One region of the Hornefia porci genome, then DNA from elsewhere that is predicted to be linked to it. Evidence: riboswitches for the same ligand, from Rfam matches in the RefSeq annotation. Region 1 holds a riboswitch; each other region holds the start of a gene.
What was found. A riboswitch is a leader RNA that binds a small molecule or an ion and turns the genes downstream of it on or off. The one in region 1 is predicted to bind cobalamin.

Region 1 (4,231 bases):
CGGTCGTATTCACGAAAATGCTCCTCGACGAACTCCCTTGCTGTCCCTCTGTCTCCACGGAAGAAGTCGACCGGCTCAGCAGAAGATCCGGCAGTCAGCGCCGCCTCAACCTTCGCGGCCAGTGCCCTTCCGGTATCCGTAAAGGCCAGGATTCCAATCATTTCTCCGCCTCCCGGAACTGGTGACTGAAGCCCGGATCATATAATCTGGAGCGCTCGTACCGATCGCCCAGGAAGCCTCCCACCAGAATCAGAGCCATCTTGTGAATTCCGTTCTCCTCTGCCGCGCGGGGAATATTCTCCACGGTCGTACGAATCACCTTCTGATCCGGCCAGGTCGCCTTGTATACAATAGCCGCAGGAGAATCCGGCGCATAGCCGCCCTCGATAAGCCTGCGGGAAAGTTCCTCCAGCATCGTTGAGGTCAGGAAGACCACCATGGTTGCCCCGTGCCGCGCCAGGGAGGATATCTCCTCCTTCTCCGGAACCGGCGTCCGGCCCGCCATTCTGGTCAGAATCACCGTCTGGCTCACATCCGGCAGAGTATATTCCGCATTCAGCGCAGACGCCGCTCCGATGAAGGAACTGACTCCCGGCACATAGCTGTACTCGATTCCAAGCTCCTCCAGACGGTCCATCTGCTCCCGTATCGCGCCGTAGATACAGGGATCCCCCGTATGAAGACGCACCACGCAGCGGTCTCTGCCGCTGTCCATCACCGCAATAACCTGCTCCAGCGTCATGCCGGCGCTGTCGTAAATTTCACATTCCGGCTTCGCCCTCTTCAGCAGCGCCGGATTGACCAGCGACCCGGCGTAAATGATGACGTCCGCCTCTTCAAGAAGCCTTGCGCCCCGGACTGTAATGAGGTCCTCCGCGCCCGGTCCTGCTCCGATAAAATAAACCATACATTCTCCTCCCGCTCTCTAATTGTGTCTCGATTATCACGCCGAAGCGCCCTGCTGCTGCCGGATCTCCCGTATCAGCCGGTCCGCACCGCCGCTTTTTATCACCTCACCGCCAATAGACGTGAACATGACCGCCTCAATGCGGACCTCCTCCCGCAGACGGGCTCTCAGGTGATGCAGCATTCTGTCAAGGATCCGGCGTTTCAGCGCCTCATAATATTCCTCCTCCCGGATTATACGGAAGGCTTCCTCCGTCGTCACGCATTCCAGAAGTTCCCCGACCGTGCGGGACGATGCTCCCAGCGCCGCGGCGTGCGCCGCGATAACCTCCATCCTGCAGTCCGCGACAGAGGAATGAGTGTTCATCACGCCGGCCGCGATTTTCACCAGCTTCCCGGCGTGTCCCACCAGAAGCGCCTCCGAAAAGCCTTTGTACCGTATATAGTCCAGCGATTCTCCCACATAATTGGAGATCTGCGCCGAACGACCGATGTCCAGCCCCAGCGTCTCCCGGCAGAATGTCCTTCCGTAATTTCCCGGAGCAATCAGGAGCCGTTCCGGATCCTCCGCAGCGCAGCGGTCGATCTCCACATGAATCGAACCGATCAGCGCCTTCTCGCTCATGGGCTCCACGATTCCCGTGGTTCCGAGAATTGAAATGCCGCCCAGGATTCCCAGCCGGGGATTGAAGGTTTTCTTCGCCACCTCCTGTCCTCCGGGAACGGAAATCCGGATAAGCACCGGAGCCTCACACCTGCTGCGGTCCAGAATCCGTCCCACATTCTCCAGGATCATTTTCCGGGGTACGGGATTGATGGCCGGTTCCCCCACAGCACATGCGAGCCCCTGCTTCGTGACCCGCCCGACGCCCTCGCCGGCCTCCAGCATAATCCTTTGTTCCCCGGGCGACCTCCGCCAAGACGCCTCCGCATAAATCGCAAGCCCCGTGGTCGCGTCCGGATCGTCCCCGCCGTCTTTTGTAACCGAACACAAAACCCGGTCCTCCGTGATCTCGATGTTCTCGATGTCGAAAACCGCCCGCTCTCCGCCGGGGAGGCGGATTCCGGCGTGGAGGACCGCCTGCCCCGACAAAAGCATTTCCACCGCGGCAGCCGCCGCAGCAGCAGCCGTGCTTCCCGTCGTGTATCCGCGACGAAGCTTTTTCCCGTGCACTACATCGTATTCTTCCTGCATCAAAAAAACTCCTTCCAGGCAAATGAAGGAGTTGAATGTCCCGTGTCCGAGCAGTATCAACCTGAAATTCATCGCCTGTGATTTTCTGGTTCAATACCGGCGCCATTGTTTTCCGACTCGGATCTCCGGCGTCTCCATGCGCCTTCCCGGAGCCTTGCGCTCCAGTGACCGGGCTTTCCCCCATGCATCAGACTCGATCCTCACGGCAGCAGGACTGTTCAGGATTCGCACCTGATTCCGCCGCCGGTATCTCTGTTTATTATATGGTACGCGGCGCGGTCTGTCAATTGTGCCTGCACCCGGTTTCTTCTGGCCGGATACTTGTTCTCATCCGACAGTTGCGCGAACCCCGCTCCGCGGTGTATAATTTAGTGTCTGCTCATTGAGTCCCCGTCGGACTTGACGAGCGCCGGAAGCAGTGAATCCGCAGCGTCGCGGCGCATAATCCGACTGAATATACGCCGGCAGCTGCAACTGAGATTCCGAATAGCTGTTTCCGGAATGGAGAGAAGAGGTGAACTGATTTGAAAATCGAAAAGCATGGCGGCAATGTATATAAATATGACGGCAGGGTTCTGGATTTTTCCGCGAATCTGAATCCTCTCGGAATGCCGCCGGAAGTGAAACAGGCGGTTCTGGACGGAATCGACGAATATGAATGTTATCCGGATCCGGATATGAGAGAGCTGAAGGAGGCCATCTGCAGGAGGACCGGCGTCAGCACGAAGCATATCTGCTGCGGAAACGGCGGTGACGATCTGATCTATCGTATCGTCCTGGCCTTTCGTCCGAAAAAGGCGCTGCTCGTTGTTCCTATCTTCACCGAATATGAGGAGGCGCTGAAGCTGGCGGAATGTCAGATTGACTACTGGTTTCTGAAGGAAGAAAACGGTTTTCATCTCGACGACGGCATCGTCGGACAGATTGAAACCGGCGGCTACGATATGGTAATCCTATGTTCGCCCAACAACCCCACCGGGATTCCGGTCGAACAGAAGAAAATCACCTCCATAATCTACGCCTGCCACTGCAGCGGCGCGCGCATGCTGATTGACGAATGCTTCATGGACTTTGTGCTGGGCGAGGAAAACTACACGGTGCTTCCCCGGATTGAAGCCTTGCCCAATGTGATTATACTGAAATCGTTTACCAAGCTCTTCGCTATGGCCGGATTACGGCTGGGCTTCTGCCTGTGCGGCAGTGCAGAGGACGCCGCGGCAGTGAACGGATGCATGCAGACCTGGCCGGTTTCCACGCCGGCGGCAAAGGCGGGAATCGCCGCCCTGTCCCTTACTGATCTGGAGGATCAGACCCGGGTTCGCGTCGCTCTGGAACGGGAAAAGCTTATCTCCGCTCTTCTGGGACTGGGCTTCAGAACCTACGATTCCCAGGCGAACTACATTTTCTTCCGCAGCGGCGAGCCCCTGGACGAGCCTCTGCTGGAGCATTCTGTGCTGATCCGCAACTGTTCCAATTACCGCGGGCTTGAGGACTGCCCGGAACGCGGCGAATATTTCTACCGTATCGCAGTGCGTACTGAGGAGGAAAACCGGTACATCATCCGCGCCCTGACGGAGATTCTTTCCGGCGAACAGAACAGCACGCAAAAATAACCCGCCCGGCTTCCACAGGACATCTCTGTCCTGCGAAACCCCGACGGGTCTGAAGTTCTGCTTCACTCCATGCTCACGGCTCCGGTTCAGGATTCCTTCCATTCCTCCATGACATCGGCAGCCGCGCTGCAGCCCAGACGGTCCGCGCCCGCACCGATAAGCTCTCCGGCCGCTGCCAGATCCCGAATGCCGCCGGCCGCCTTGATTTTCAGTCGGTCGCCGACCGTTTCCTTCATGACACGGACATCCTCTGCCGCAGCGCCTCCCGTGCTGAATCCGGTAGACGTCTTCACAAAGGCCGCTCCCGTTTCCATCACAAGTCTGCAGGCATCGCGGATCTCATCTTCATCCAGCAGGCAGGTCTCGATAATCACCTTTACGACAGCTCCGCCCTTCGCAGCGGCGGAAACCACCGCACGAATGTCGTCCCTGGCGTCGATATGCCGGCCCGATTTGAAATAGCTGATGTTCATGACCATATCGATTTCGTCCGCACCGTCCCCGACAGCCCGCTCCG
Region 2 (4,231 bases), 1.2 Mb from region 1:
GGCTTTGTTCCCCGGAAAGAGACCGTCCTCAAGTCCCGGCAGAAAGACCACCGGAAACTCAAGCCCCTTGGCACTGTGCATCGTCATCAGCGTCACCGTGTCCTGATGCTCGTCATAGTTATCCACCTCAGCCGCAAGTGTAAGCTGCTCCATGAACTCCTCGATGGAGGGATTTTCGGTTCCCTTTTCATAATCGTAAATTACCGATTTGAACTCCATCAGGTTCTCAATCCGTCCTTCCGACTCGACGGTGCCGGTCTCCTCCAGTGCGGGAAGATATCCGGTTTTCGTAAGCAGCAGGTCATAGATGTCGGAAACCTTCAGGTTCGTCCGTTCCTGCCGGCAGAGGTTCAGGCAGTCCGTCAGCTCCCGTACCCGGTCATACGCCTTGCCCGGCAGCGTGTCCTGCACCTCAGGATCGCTGAGCGCCTCCAGCAGACTTTTGTTCTTCACAGCGGCGAAGCCCATGACCTTCTCCACGGTTTTGTCGCCCATGCCGCGCTTCGGCTCATTCACGATGCGCCGCATTGACAGGTCATCCTTCGGATTGACCACAAGCCGCATATAGCACATGATGTCCTTGATTTCCTTCCGGTCATAGTAACGCATGCCGGACAAAATGCGGTACGGGATTCCATCCCGGGAAAGAGCGCTCTCAAAAAGCCGTGACTGGGCGTTGGTCCGGTACAGAATCGCGAAATCCGTCAGCGGCCGGCCGGCGCGGTTCATATATCCGATCTGCCGGGCCACATACGCCGCCTCCTCATGGTCATTATTCGCCCTGTAATAGCGAAGCTTCTCGCCGCTGTCACGGTCCGTCCACAGCTTCTTGCTCTTTCGGCCGCGGTTGTTGCGGATTACCGAATACGCCGCGTCCAGAATGTTCCCCTTGCTCCGGTAGTTCTGCTCCAGCTTGATGACCTTCGCCTCCGGAAAATCCGATTCAAAGTCCAGGATGTTCCGGATATCCGCCCCGCGCCACTGGTAAATGCACTGGTCGTCGTCCCCGACCACGCACAGATTGTGGTGCCGGTCCGCCAGCTGGCGGATCAGCCGGTACTGAATATGGTTCGTATCCTGATACTCGTCCACCATGATATACTGAAAACGCTCCTGGTAACGCAGCAGAATCTCCTCATTCCGCTCAAAGAGCTTCACGGTGTTCAGCAGAATATCGTCAAAGTCCATCGCGTTGTTCTGCCTCAGCCGCTTCTGATACTCTCTGTACACCAGGTAAATCGCCTTTGTTTTATAATTATTCTCCATTGTCTCCCGGTACTGCTCCGGATCCACGCCCTTCTCCTTCTGGTCGCTGATCACCGCCAGCAGATACTGCGGCGCGAATTCCCGGTCGCTGATCCCGTTTTCCTTCAGGATGTTTTTCACCAGGGTCTTCTGATCAGTGCCGTCGTAGATGACAAAGTTCGGCTCATACCCCGCTTCCTCCGGATAGACCCGCAGAATGCGAAGGCACATGGCGTGAAAGGTCATGATCCACATGGATCCCGCCCGGTCTCCCGCCAGATCCTCCACTCGCTCCCGCATTTCCCTGGCGGCCTTGTTGGTAAAGGTCACCGCCAGTATGCTGTACGGAGAAATCCCCTCTTCAAGCATATGAGCGATACGGTGGGTCATGGTGCTTGTCTTGCCGGAACCCGCGCCCGCCAGAATCAGCAGCGGTCCCTCCAGCTGACGCACCGCCTCCTGCTGCCTGGAATTCAGATTTTCAAAACTCATTCGTTACTCTCCATTCATTTGTCTGCCTGATGCGTGAACAGACACTTACTATTCTATCACATTTACTCTGTCTTTGCTCTGCCTTTAGCACAAAAAAAGAGCCGGAGCGCCTCCGCGATGCTCCGGCGGCGCTCCTCGCCTCTCTCTTATTCTGTCGATGCATTCTGCCGCCGCTGCGCCTGCGGCGTATTTATCTACTCCTTTGTGTAATTGACGGTGTAGTGCCACTTGATTACATCGCCATTCTTCAGCTTGTATTTGGAGCAGGTGTAATTCGGCGTGACTCCGTTCACGTAGTACAGCCAGCCGCTGTTCTTGCCGCCGTCGAATTCCGCGAGATGACCGATGGAACTGATATACACGCCGTCATAAGCGCCCGCGTCCTTCTTGATGTACGCGATGCCGCGGGATCTGCAGACGGACTTCAGCGCGTCGTAAACGGTTTCACCACTCTTGAACTGATACTTTGTGGCTGACAGAATGACGCCGCTTGAAGGAATATTTTTTTTCTTGGCGGGGTCCTTCAGCCGGGACATATCATTTGCAAGATCCCTGCATTCGATGCTGATGGTCACGGATTTTGCAGCCGAGGCAGCTGCAGACGATGAGCTGCCGTTTTTCTTGGCCGCTTCTGCCTTCTTCTCCTTAACCAGTTTCCGGTAGTTCTCCAGAGCCGCGGTCAGAACCTCTTTGTTCTCCACGATCTCCTTCTGGTCTTTGCTGAGCTTGTCATACGCCTTTTTCGCCTTCTGAATGGCGTCCTTGCTGTCCAGCGTCACCTTGTCCGGATCGCCGATCGCAGCGATCAGCTCGTCCACCTTTTTCACGGCGGCCTTGTCTTTCTTTTCCTTCGAGGACGCTGATTTCTTCTCCGTCGTACCGGAATCGGACGCGGTCTGAGTCTCCGCGGATTCCTGCGCCGCTGTCGCCTTCGCCTTCTCCGCCCGGGCGCTTTTAATGCTCAGACCGAAAACCGCCGAGGTTGCCGCAAGTGCGACAATCACGAGAACAGCGATCGTCCTGATTTTCCTTCTCTTTGCCTTTCTCAACAGTTCATCTTCCATAACTCTTCCCCTTTCTAACATTCCTGCGCTTTCCGATTCTTTCCTGCTACAGCAAACGAGGCAGGGTGACGGGGCCTGCCTCAAAATGAAAAAAGAATGAAAAGCAATTGGGGCTCCCCGTAATCCGCACTATCCTCAGATAGTATAAAGGACTGTGGTTCTGCCCACAGCCCGTATTCGCTGATGCATATGTTTCTACCATCGGTTCACCGCCGATTAGAAACGCTTTCGCGCAGGTCTCCTGGCTTATGGATCATCGCCGGCCGCGCCTTCCCGGTTTCCCAGTGGCATCCTGCGACACAGCTCTCCAACTACAGTGGCGGGACCGCTCAGGCGTTCAACCTGATTCCCTCTTAGCTTCCGTGTGGAAGAACGCGAAACGCATTTTCAATTGCACCTTAATTGTATCGGATATTTCCCCTTTCGTCAAGAGGAAATTCCATCACTGCTTCAGCAGCCAGGCGACGCTCTCGTCGCACTCCCTGCTCTCTATGGTCAGTGTCGCAGAGGGATCGCAGTAATCGTCGATTGCCGCCAGGATTTCCTTCATGTTCAGGCTTCCCGAGGTAAGAGGTCTGTGCTGGTCGCTGCTTCCGTCGTTATTATGAAGATGGAAGTGCCCAAGCCGGGGGCCCATAATCCGGATCCAGTCCGTGACGCTGTACTCAGGCTCTGTCACCACATTGGCGTGACCCACATCAAGACAGAGCTTCACACGCGGATCGTCTATCTGCGATACAATTTCCGTCAGCGACTCCGGCTCTGAATCCAGCACATTCTCAATGTAAAGGGTGAAGTCCTCCGGCTTGTCCTCCATAAATCTGCTCCAGAATTTCACTGACTGCTTCACGTGCCAGACCGGGAAATAAATCAGCGGAATAAATCCGGAATGCACTACCAGACGTTTCAGCCCCAGCCGCCGGCAGCCTTCGTAGGCCTGCTCGAAGCGTTTCATGGCGAGATCCACAAAGAGCGGGTCGATAGACTGCGGACAGAGTTCGGTGAAGGGACCGTGAACAATCGCGCCGCGCTCGTCCGAAACGCCGCATTCCTTCATTTCCTTCTGCATCGCGGCTATCGTCCGGTCGATTTTGTCCTCATCCAGAGTCTGAGAAATGCAGAACTGGTTGAATTCAATGCCGATACCGTATTTTTTTATCACCTTCAGCGCGTCGTCGGAAAACGTCGCCAGAAAAATCTGCCTCTCCATATCGTCACCTGTAAATCCCGTATTTGATCTTGATTCTTTCCAGCTTCCTGATAAACATATCTCCGAAAAAGAAGATGAACACCGCGGCGCCGCCGGCGTGAACCGCATCGTAGGGTGCTCCGGAGATATAGAGAATCCGCAGCGTGTTCAGGCTCACCGGCCGCCCGCCCGGCATGGCGGCTGAGGTCACCATCGCGCAGATATTCATGATTCCGCCGTA
Region 3 (4,231 bases), 940 kb from region 1:
CTTCTGCGACGCCGTACCCTCCGCGAACGCCATTCCCGGCATAAACGCCATTACCATTGTCAGGGCGAGCACCGCGATCAGCGCTCTGGAAAACTTCTTCATAACTTGTCCTCCTCTTGATAACTACTTTACCTTCTTGTATACGATACCGGAATATGCTCCGTATATCTTCTTACCGCTGACTGTGCGGTATGCGCGAACCTTGTAATAATATGTCTTTCCTTTCTTAAGCTTCTGGTTGGTGTATTTCACGGAAGATGATTTCTTCAGGGTCGCAACGGTTTTATACTTTCCGGTTTTACCGGTGGCGCGAACGACCTGATAACCGCCGGCTTTAGACACCTTTTTCCAGCTCACGGTAATCTTCCTGCTTCCCGCTCTGGCTTTCAATGAACCCGGCGCCGGCGGCACGACCTTCACCTTGAGTGTCGACGAATTGCCCGTCACCGAACCGTCCATCAGCTCCGCGCGAATCCGGAAGTAATAGGTTTTCCCTGTTTTCAGACTTCCGACGGCCGCCGATGTGGCGCTGTTCTTTGCGGTCTTCACCTTCCTGTAAGTTTTTTTGTCTGTGCTCTGGTAAATGACATAGGATTTGACATTCTCCCGCGGCGACCAGGACAGCGTGACCGACTCGGTCGTCTTCGGCGCGGATTTCAGACCGGTCACTGCCGAAGTGCTCTTGCCGCTGCCGATGGCCATGATGTCGCCGGCGTCATTTTTGTAGTACAAATTCCCGTCCGCGTCGCTCACAACCGGCGAAATGCAATACTGCTGCAGGGGCGGTATAAAGGTCTCGCCCTGAGCCGAGACACTCAGGTCGTCAGTCAGTTCTATGTAATAGATTCCGCCCGGCGGCCGGTTGTAGGTGGAGTAGATGCAGATCTTTCCGCTGTTTCCTGTGGAGATCAGCATTTCACCCTGTACGTTTGCGGGAGCCTTCACTGTTTTCACAATCTCCATCTTATCCTTGTCAATCGCGTAGATGTTCCCGCCGTTGCTGCCTATGTAGAGGTTATCACCGCTGATAAGCGGCGTATTGACGGAGGGAGCTATTTTGACCTTTCCGGTTTCTGTCAGACTCGTTCCTGAAACCTTATACTTTGTCAGATAGCCGACCCCTGTGCTGTCCCAAGACATGGATGTGGCAGTCTTGGAGGCAACATAGACACTGCTGCCGTCAGACGCCGGGGTGGAACGGATGGTCATGCCCTCTCCGGCATTCAGGACCCTGGTGACAGTTGTTCCTGTCTTCGACGCGATGTAGAGGTTCCCGCCATCGCTTCCGAAGACCACAGAATCGCCCACCTCGCAGGCTCCGTCCCAGTAGTACCCTTCTTTGTCATACTGTCCCTGCTCCCAGGCGAGGGAAAGGTCTGAAAGCTTCAGTGCGAAGTACGTTCCGCCCTCGGTACTGTCGTTCCAGGTTCCGCCGTAGATCCGGTCTCCGATGATCTTCAGCGGTCCCTCGTTCTGTCCTTCAAATTTCTTGCTCTCTGCGAGCTTCTCAAGGTCGCTGCTGTACTTCACCACGCAGGAACCGTTCACAAAGACATATATGTTGTGGCTGCTGTCGATGGCGACCGGCGATGTACCAAAGCCCGCCGTACCGGGCAGCGTGCTTACGGCCAGCACCTTGCCGGTGTCTTTGTCCAGCTTGTACAGCTTCTTTCCCGCGACGAAGTATACATAATTTCCGTCCACTGCCGGCGGCGTCGGCGCGTTAGTGAAATCCATCGGCTTACCGGATGTAATGAAGCGCCATTTCAGATGGGTGTTCCAGGTTCCGACCGGCGTCTCAGCCGTTGTAACCGCCGCAAACGCACTGGCCGGCATCAGCATCGCGACTGCTATGACAAAGGTCAGAAGACCGATTGATATTTTTTTCTTCATTTACTCACTCCTCACTGAGAAAACAAAAGACCGCGGCTTTCGCCGCAGCCCGTTTTCACTGCTGTGCATTCTGCGTCGGAGTATACCGCTCCCGCAGAATTCCTTTCATGCAGGTTTCCTGGCTCGTGTTCTTCATCCTGACCCCGTCTTCCCGGAAATACCAGTGACTGCCCGTGCGGGCGGGGGCCGGACTCCCACTTACAGTGGCGGTACCGCGCAGGTTTCTCACCTGCTTCCCTCTCAGCGCCGCGTTCCGCGCGGCGAACATGAACTGACTTCTTCCATTATCGTACCCGTCTTCACAGAAAAAGTCAAATACTTTCATGTCACACCATCTTCGACGGGTCAACCCAGGCGTCGAAATCCTCCTCAGACACCAGCCCCAGCTTGAGGGCCGCTTCCTTCAGCGTCGTTCCTTCCTTATGCGCCAGTTTGGCGATCTTCGCCGCGTTTTCATATCCGATATGCGGGTTCAGCGCGGTGACCAACATCAGCGATTTCCGCAGATTTTCATCTATTCGCTCCCTGTTCGGGCGAATCCCCTCCGCACAGTTTCTGCGGAAGGAGTCGCAGGCGTCCGCCAGCAGGTTCACCGACTCCAGGAAATCGTAAATCATCACCGGCATGAACACATTCAGCTGAAAGTTCCCCTGCGACGCCGCCAGCCCGATGGTCGTGTCGTGACCCATGACCTGAACGCAGACCATGGTCATCGCTTCACACTGCGTGGGGTTGACCTTTCCGGGCATGATGGAGCTGCCGGGCTCGTTCTCCGGAATCGTGAGTTCGCCGATTCCGCATCGCGGGCCTGATGCCAGCCACCGGACGTCGTTGGCGATTTTCATGAGATCCGCGGCCAGCGCTTTCACGGCTCCGTGAACAAAGACCAGTCCGTCCTTACTTGTCAGAGAGTGAAATTTGTTTTCTGCGGTAACAAAATCCCTGCCCGTGATCCGGCTGACGGCGGCAGCCGACTCCTTTCCAAAATCTTTGTGGGCGTTCAGACCCGTTCCGACTGCCGTGCCGCCCAGCGCAAGCTCCCGCAGATAGCGCAGAGAGTCCCGCAGCATGGCGGCGTCGTGCTCAAGCATAGACCTCCACCCGCTGATCTCCTGACCCAGCGTCAGCGGAGTGGCGTCCTGCAGATGCGTCCGCCCCGTCTTGACGATGTCCATGTACTCCGTTTCCAGTCGCCGGAAGGTCTGCGTCAGGCACTCCACTGCGGGAAGCAGACGGTCCTCTGCGGCGCAGAGCGCCGCGATATGCATCGCGGTCGGGAAGGTGTCGTTAGAGCTCTGAGACTTGTTGACATGGTCGTTGGGATGAAGGAGCTTTTTCCCGGCGATTTCATTTCCGCGATTGGCGATGACTTCGTTTACATTCATGTTCGACTGCGTTCCGCTTCCTGTCTGAAAAATCACCAGCGGAAAATTCCCCTCCAGTTTTCCATCTGTAATCTCATCGCATACACGGCCGATTAACTCCGCACGCTCCGCGTCAAGCATTCCGAGCTTTTCGTTAGCCTGCGCCGCCGCCTTTTTCAGCACCGCGAATGCGCGGATCACCTCCGGCGGCATCCGGTGCGTCCCGATTTTGAAATTCTCAAAGCTTCGCTCCGTCTGAGCGCCCCAGTATCTGTCCGCGGGGACTTTTACCTCGCCCATCGTATCGTGCTCGATTCTGTACCGTTCCATTCGTCTCCCTCCTCATTTGTGTTCCGTGCTCCGACCTTCATCTTCGTGCTCCAGGCTTTCGTTCGGCTTTCATATCATGCTCCGAGCGGCACTGCGTATGCCTTATGCGGATTCCTTCGTGCTCCGGCCTGCCGCCCGGTTTTCGCATCATGCTCCGTATTTTCCCCAGGCCTCTTTTACCGCTGCTGCCACGCGCTCCACCACAAGGGGGTTGAATCCGTCCGGGAGCACGTAATCCGCTCTGAGTTCCTCCTCAGGAATTACGGCCGCGATCGCCCTCGCCGCGGCCTCCTTCATCTCCTCGGTAATCTTTGTCGCCCGGCAGTCAAGCGCGCCGCGGAAGATCCCCGGAAAGGCGATGACATTATTGACCTGGTTCGCGAAATCTGAGCGTCCGGTTCCCACAACCGCCGCACCGGCTTCTCTGGCCAGTTCAGGCATAATCTCCGGGACCGGATTGGCCATCGGGAACACGATGGGATCCTTCGCCATAGATCGGATCATATCCTGCGTCACGACGCCGGGTCTGGAAACGCCGATAAAGATATCCGCACCCTTCATCGCGTCCGCGAGAGAACCCGCCAGGTTGTCTTTGTTGGTCACCCTCGCCATGGCCTCCTGCTCCGGATTGTTATACGGCGCTC
Region 4 (4,231 bases), 190 kb from region 1:
CGTTCGTGCAGGGTTCCTCCATCGAGCTCAGCGCTGACGGGCCGATGCGTGAACCGTTTATCGTCTATTTTCAGGGAGGACTGACGTATGAGCATTCTAAACTCGGCGTCATGAATTCTCTGAACCGGCTGTACCGGAAGGGACTTCTGAAGGGAAGGGGACTTTGTGTATGAGCGACAAAAAAAGCAGGGGGCAGCGGCTGCGCCGCGCTCTGACGATACTTAAATTCGCGGTTCTTATCGCGATTGTCGTCGCCCTGCCGATTTATATCATCATCTGTCAGAGGGATGTGATTTCCAGATTCCGCAGCTACACGGATGTGATCCATTATCTGCGGGGATTCGGCATCAAGAGTGTTCTGATCTATCTTGCGGCGGAAATTCTGCAGATTGTCGTCAGTGTGCTGCCGGGAGAGGTTTTTCAGTTTGCCGCCGGTTCGGTGTTCGGTTTTTTCCCGGGACTTATCCTGACGCTGGCGGGCTGCGCGGCCGGAGAAACCGTTTCCTATTATCTGGCGCGTTTTCTGGGCGAGGACGGACTTGAACTGATTCTCGGAAAGGAGCGAATGGGAAAATATGTAAGCCGCTTCAACAGCGAAAAAGCGTATATCCTGACGTTCCTGATTTACCTGATTCCGGGAATTCCGAAGGATCTGGTATGCTACGCCGCCGGAATCTCTCATATGAAATTCCGTGCCTTTCTGCTGCTCTCACTCGTCGGCAGAATTCCGGCACTGTGCGGCTGTCTGCTGTTCGGCGATATGATGATGAAAGGGAATTACCGGGGAATGATCGTGATCGGCGCTGTCTGCGGCGTGATTCTGCTGCTGTGCTTCATCTTCCGGAAGCGAGTCAACCGGTTTATCGATCAGATTTATGAGAAAATATCGTAAGGGGGATCCAATCAGGAAGATCCAATCCCGGGGCAGGCTCTCATAGTCTTTTCCGGATACTTTATACCGACAAGACAGTTTTGCAGGTTTTGCAGGTTAATAATTAACCCACAAAAACTACAAAATCTTCTTTGTCTGCAAAGGCTTTACCGGAGAGGGGAGAGGCGAGACCCGCGCATACTCACTGCAGAGATTCACCGCCGCCGTAGCAACGCATACGCCGCAGATACCGCCGCGGATGCCGCTCCGCCGCAGAGCAGATAACCGCCCCTCCGCCGGGTAGTCATTGACAGAACGCGGGGCAATTGCTATAATTTATGTAGAATTAAATATGTCGGTACAGTGCCGCGGACGGCAGTCCGCAGTTAAAAGGGAATCGGGTGTGAATCCCGAACGATCCGGTCACTGTAAACAGGGAGTTCTCCCGTACTATGCCATTGGCAGCATACATCCGGCACAGACAGCGTGCGCCGCAATGCTTCGGCGTTCCGGCTGTCACCGTCATTTCGATGCTGCTGAGAAGGCGCGGGGGAACGAAGATCTGCAAGTCAGGAAACCTGCTGTATCAGAATTATCGGCGAAATGCTTCTGGAGAGAGTGTGCCTGTAATAATAACATGATGAAACATTAGATACATCGCATCATTGTTCCGCTGCAACAGATTTTCATGTATTATAACTGAAGTTTTTCATACAAGTACCCGCTTCTTCAGAGAAAAGTGGGTTTTTTGCTGCCCTGAGATATCGCAGTGCTCTGTCCGGAGCTGAACGCCGTGCTGAGCGAGGAAAAAATGATGAGAAGGAGAGAATTTGTTTTGAAAAAGAAAAAGTATTACAAAATCACGTTATCCTTCCTGCTGATCGCTGCGCTCGTTCTGACGCAGCTTGCCGCTGCGTTTGCGGAAGATTCCGCAGGCGCCGGGAGTGCGTCTCCGAAAGCGACGGCGCAGCAGGAGACCGTGGCGAGAGAAAACAAAAAAGCCTCGTCTGCGGAAGACAATCAGGCGGGCCGGTCTGAACAGGAAGGAGTAGCACAGCAGGAAGACCGGAGCACAGCAGCCTCCGATTCCTCAAACGGCTCGTCAGCAGCTTCTTCAGTCGGCTCCGTGCGGCAGCAGGCGAGACAAGGCGAAAGCGGGCAGCAGGGAACATCCGATACATCGGAAAACCTGTCCGGCAGCAGCAAGACGGCTTCCTCCGGAGAAAAGGAGACAGCGCAGAATCAGACTGCGAAAACCGGAGAACCTTCCGCCATCGACAACAGCACGACGCTGGATGACGGCATCTACACGCCGGACGGCGTTTCCTTCACCGGCGGAACCGGAAGAGTGAAAATCACGGTTCCGACGATTAAGGTGACGAACGGGAAGGCGTATGCCGACATTCTGTTCAGCAGCAAATCTTATACGAAGCTTCAGGCCGGCGGAAAGACCTACGAGCCGGAGGCTGACACATCGAACGGGTCTTTGTTCAAAAAAGTTCCGGTCGCTCTCAACAGGGATACAGCGATTGTCGGAACCACCACGGCGATGTCGAAGGTCAACGATATTGATTATTCTATTCACGTGAACAAAAGTGAACCGGTGTCCGATCCGGCCACCCCTGCTGTGGATAACAGAACCGATCTGGCGGACGGCGTCTGGGTACCGGACAGCTTCAGTGTGAGCGGCGGTACGAACAAAGTGACGATTACCTGTCCGAAGGTTACGATTTCCGGCGGAAAGGCTGTTGCGACGATTGTGTTCAGCAGCGATAAATACACACAGCTGAAGGCAAACGGTAAAATTTACAGCGGCGTAACAGATTCCGCGGCAAAGACCTCGACCTTTTCTGTTCCGGTGGCGCTGAACACGGCCAATCCCATCATCGGGAAAACCGTCAGAATGTCTGATCCGCACTGGATCAATTATTCTATCACCATTCGGATGAGCGTGAATTCCGGGAAGTATACGGAGCCTTCCGGCGGACAGGATCCCGACCCGTCGCCATCGGATCCGACAGTACCGACAGAGACGAAAGACCTGAAGGCAGGAACCTGGAAGGTGAAGTCTGACACCGATAACCGCATGTTCTACCTCTATCCGAAAACCGGAACCAAGTACAGTATTCTGACGGTTAAAGGGGAGGGCAGCAAAAAGACCATGACTGCAACCGTCACGCTGACCGGAGAAGGCTACGACTATCTGTACATGGGAACCGCGCTGGATGCGGCGAAGGCGCCGAAAACCCGGTGGATCAAGGCGAAGGTGGTTAACGGATACTACACCTACACGCTGCCGGTTTCCGCTCTGGATAAGAATCTGACGGTTTCCGCTCATTCCAGGAAGCTGAACAGCTGGTTTGAACATACTATTATCTTCTACAGCGGCGGGGCGAAGGCTGTTTCCTCCGGCACCTCGACGACAGCTCCTAAGACAAAGAAAAAGAAAGACAAATACGCCACAAGCGGGAAACAGACAAAATTCAGGAAGAGCACAAAGAAAGACAAGGTATCCAAATATAAAGACGACAGCCAGAAAAGCACAGGTGCGGTCAACAACAGAACCTCACTGAAGGACGGAGTATACACTCCGGATTCCTTCAGCTGGTCAGGAGGCTCCGGCCGTCTCGCCTACATTAAATGCAGAAAAATCACGGTAACGGGCGGAAAAGCCTATGCGACCATCGTGTTCGGAAGCAGCAGCTACGACCGTCTCAAGGCAAACGGAAAGGTTTATTCCAGGAGCGGGGGAGGACTCTCCACTTTTGTGATTCCGGTGAAACTGAACGCCAACAATACCATCATCGGACGCACCACAGCCATGTCCCAGCCTCACTGGGTCCGCTATACAATCTATGTAAAAAAAGCCGTCAGCGCCAGGGCTGCGAAAAAAGCCCGGGCAGAAGCAGAAAAAGCCGCAAAGGACGCCCGGAAGGCCAAACTCTCGCTGAGCAGGTCCGCTCCGAAGATTACCGGGCTGAAATACAGGTCGACGGTGAAAACCAGGTATGCGAAATACTTCCGGATCTTCCGGTATAACCACGGCGTTTCCCTGCTGAGCATAGACGTCAGCAAAAACACCGCGCTGTATGAGGAATACACGAAAAATGCGAAGAAGTCCGCAAAGGAGGACGGTAAAGTGGAGTATGACGAGGACGGAAAACCGGTCGCCCGCTCCCAGCACGAGATTACAGAGGCTCTTTATAAAAACAACGTCGTGAGTTATCTGCTGGTTCCGGAGAAATTCGACGTTCCCGCCGGTCTGGACAAACAGTATATCATCGTCAGGATCCCCGCGGAGAAAAGCTATGTGGCATCGAACTCTGCTTTGTCGTTCCTGGACGCCCTGGACGCGGTCGA

Region 2: linked by a shared signal. The riboswitch ahead of BHK98_RS06135 (DUF4430 domain-containing protein) and the one ahead of cbiD (cobalt-precorrin-5B (C(1))-methyltransferase CbiD) in region 1 are both predicted to bind cobalamin.
Region 3: linked by a shared signal. The riboswitch ahead of BHK98_RS05065 (fibronectin type III domain-containing protein) and the one ahead of cbiD (cobalt-precorrin-5B (C(1))-methyltransferase CbiD) in region 1 are both predicted to bind cobalamin.
Region 4: linked by a shared signal. The riboswitch ahead of BHK98_RS01375 (TroA family protein) and the one ahead of cbiD (cobalt-precorrin-5B (C(1))-methyltransferase CbiD) in region 1 are both predicted to bind cobalamin.

The regions. Positions count from the first base shown of each region.
Region 1 covers NZ_MJIE01000001.1:124,864-129,094, reverse strand. Annotated here, with positions in the region: gene BHK98_RS00540 (cobalt-precorrin 5A hydrolase) at 1-161, opposite strand, end outside; gene cobM (precorrin-4 C(11)-methyltransferase) at 158-907, opposite strand; gene cbiD (cobalt-precorrin-5B (C(1))-methyltransferase CbiD) at 944-2,101, opposite strand; cobalamin riboswitch at 2,209-2,340, opposite strand; gene BHK98_RS00525 (pyridoxal phosphate-dependent aminotransferase) at 2,626-3,714, shown strand; gene deoC (deoxyribose-phosphate aldolase) at 3,801-4,231, opposite strand, start outside.
Region 2 covers NZ_MJIE01000001.1:1,288,402-1,292,632, forward strand. Annotated here, with positions in the region: gene BHK98_RS06130 (ATP-dependent helicase) at 1-1,737, opposite strand, end outside; gene BHK98_RS06135 (DUF4430 domain-containing protein) at 1,932-2,801, opposite strand; cobalamin riboswitch at 3,016-3,194, opposite strand; gene BHK98_RS06140 (sugar phosphate isomerase/epimerase family protein) at 3,244-4,011, opposite strand; gene BHK98_RS06145 (ECF transporter S component) at 4,016-4,231, opposite strand, start outside.
Region 3 covers NZ_MJIE01000001.1:1,063,084-1,067,314, forward strand. Annotated here, with positions in the region: gene BHK98_RS05060 (fibronectin type III domain-containing protein) at 1-102, opposite strand, end outside; gene BHK98_RS05065 (fibronectin type III domain-containing protein) at 124-1,893, opposite strand; cobalamin riboswitch at 1,985-2,178, opposite strand; gene fumC (class II fumarate hydratase) at 2,220-3,587, opposite strand; gene BHK98_RS05075 (NAD(P)-dependent malic enzyme) at 3,735-4,231, opposite strand, start outside.
Region 4 covers NZ_MJIE01000001.1:314,575-318,805, forward strand. Annotated here, with positions in the region: gene BHK98_RS01365 (methionine gamma-lyase family protein) at 1-173, shown strand, start outside; gene BHK98_RS01370 (TVP38/TMEM64 family protein) at 170-892, shown strand; cobalamin riboswitch at 1,216-1,471, shown strand; gene BHK98_RS01375 (TroA family protein) at 1,707-4,231, shown strand, end outside.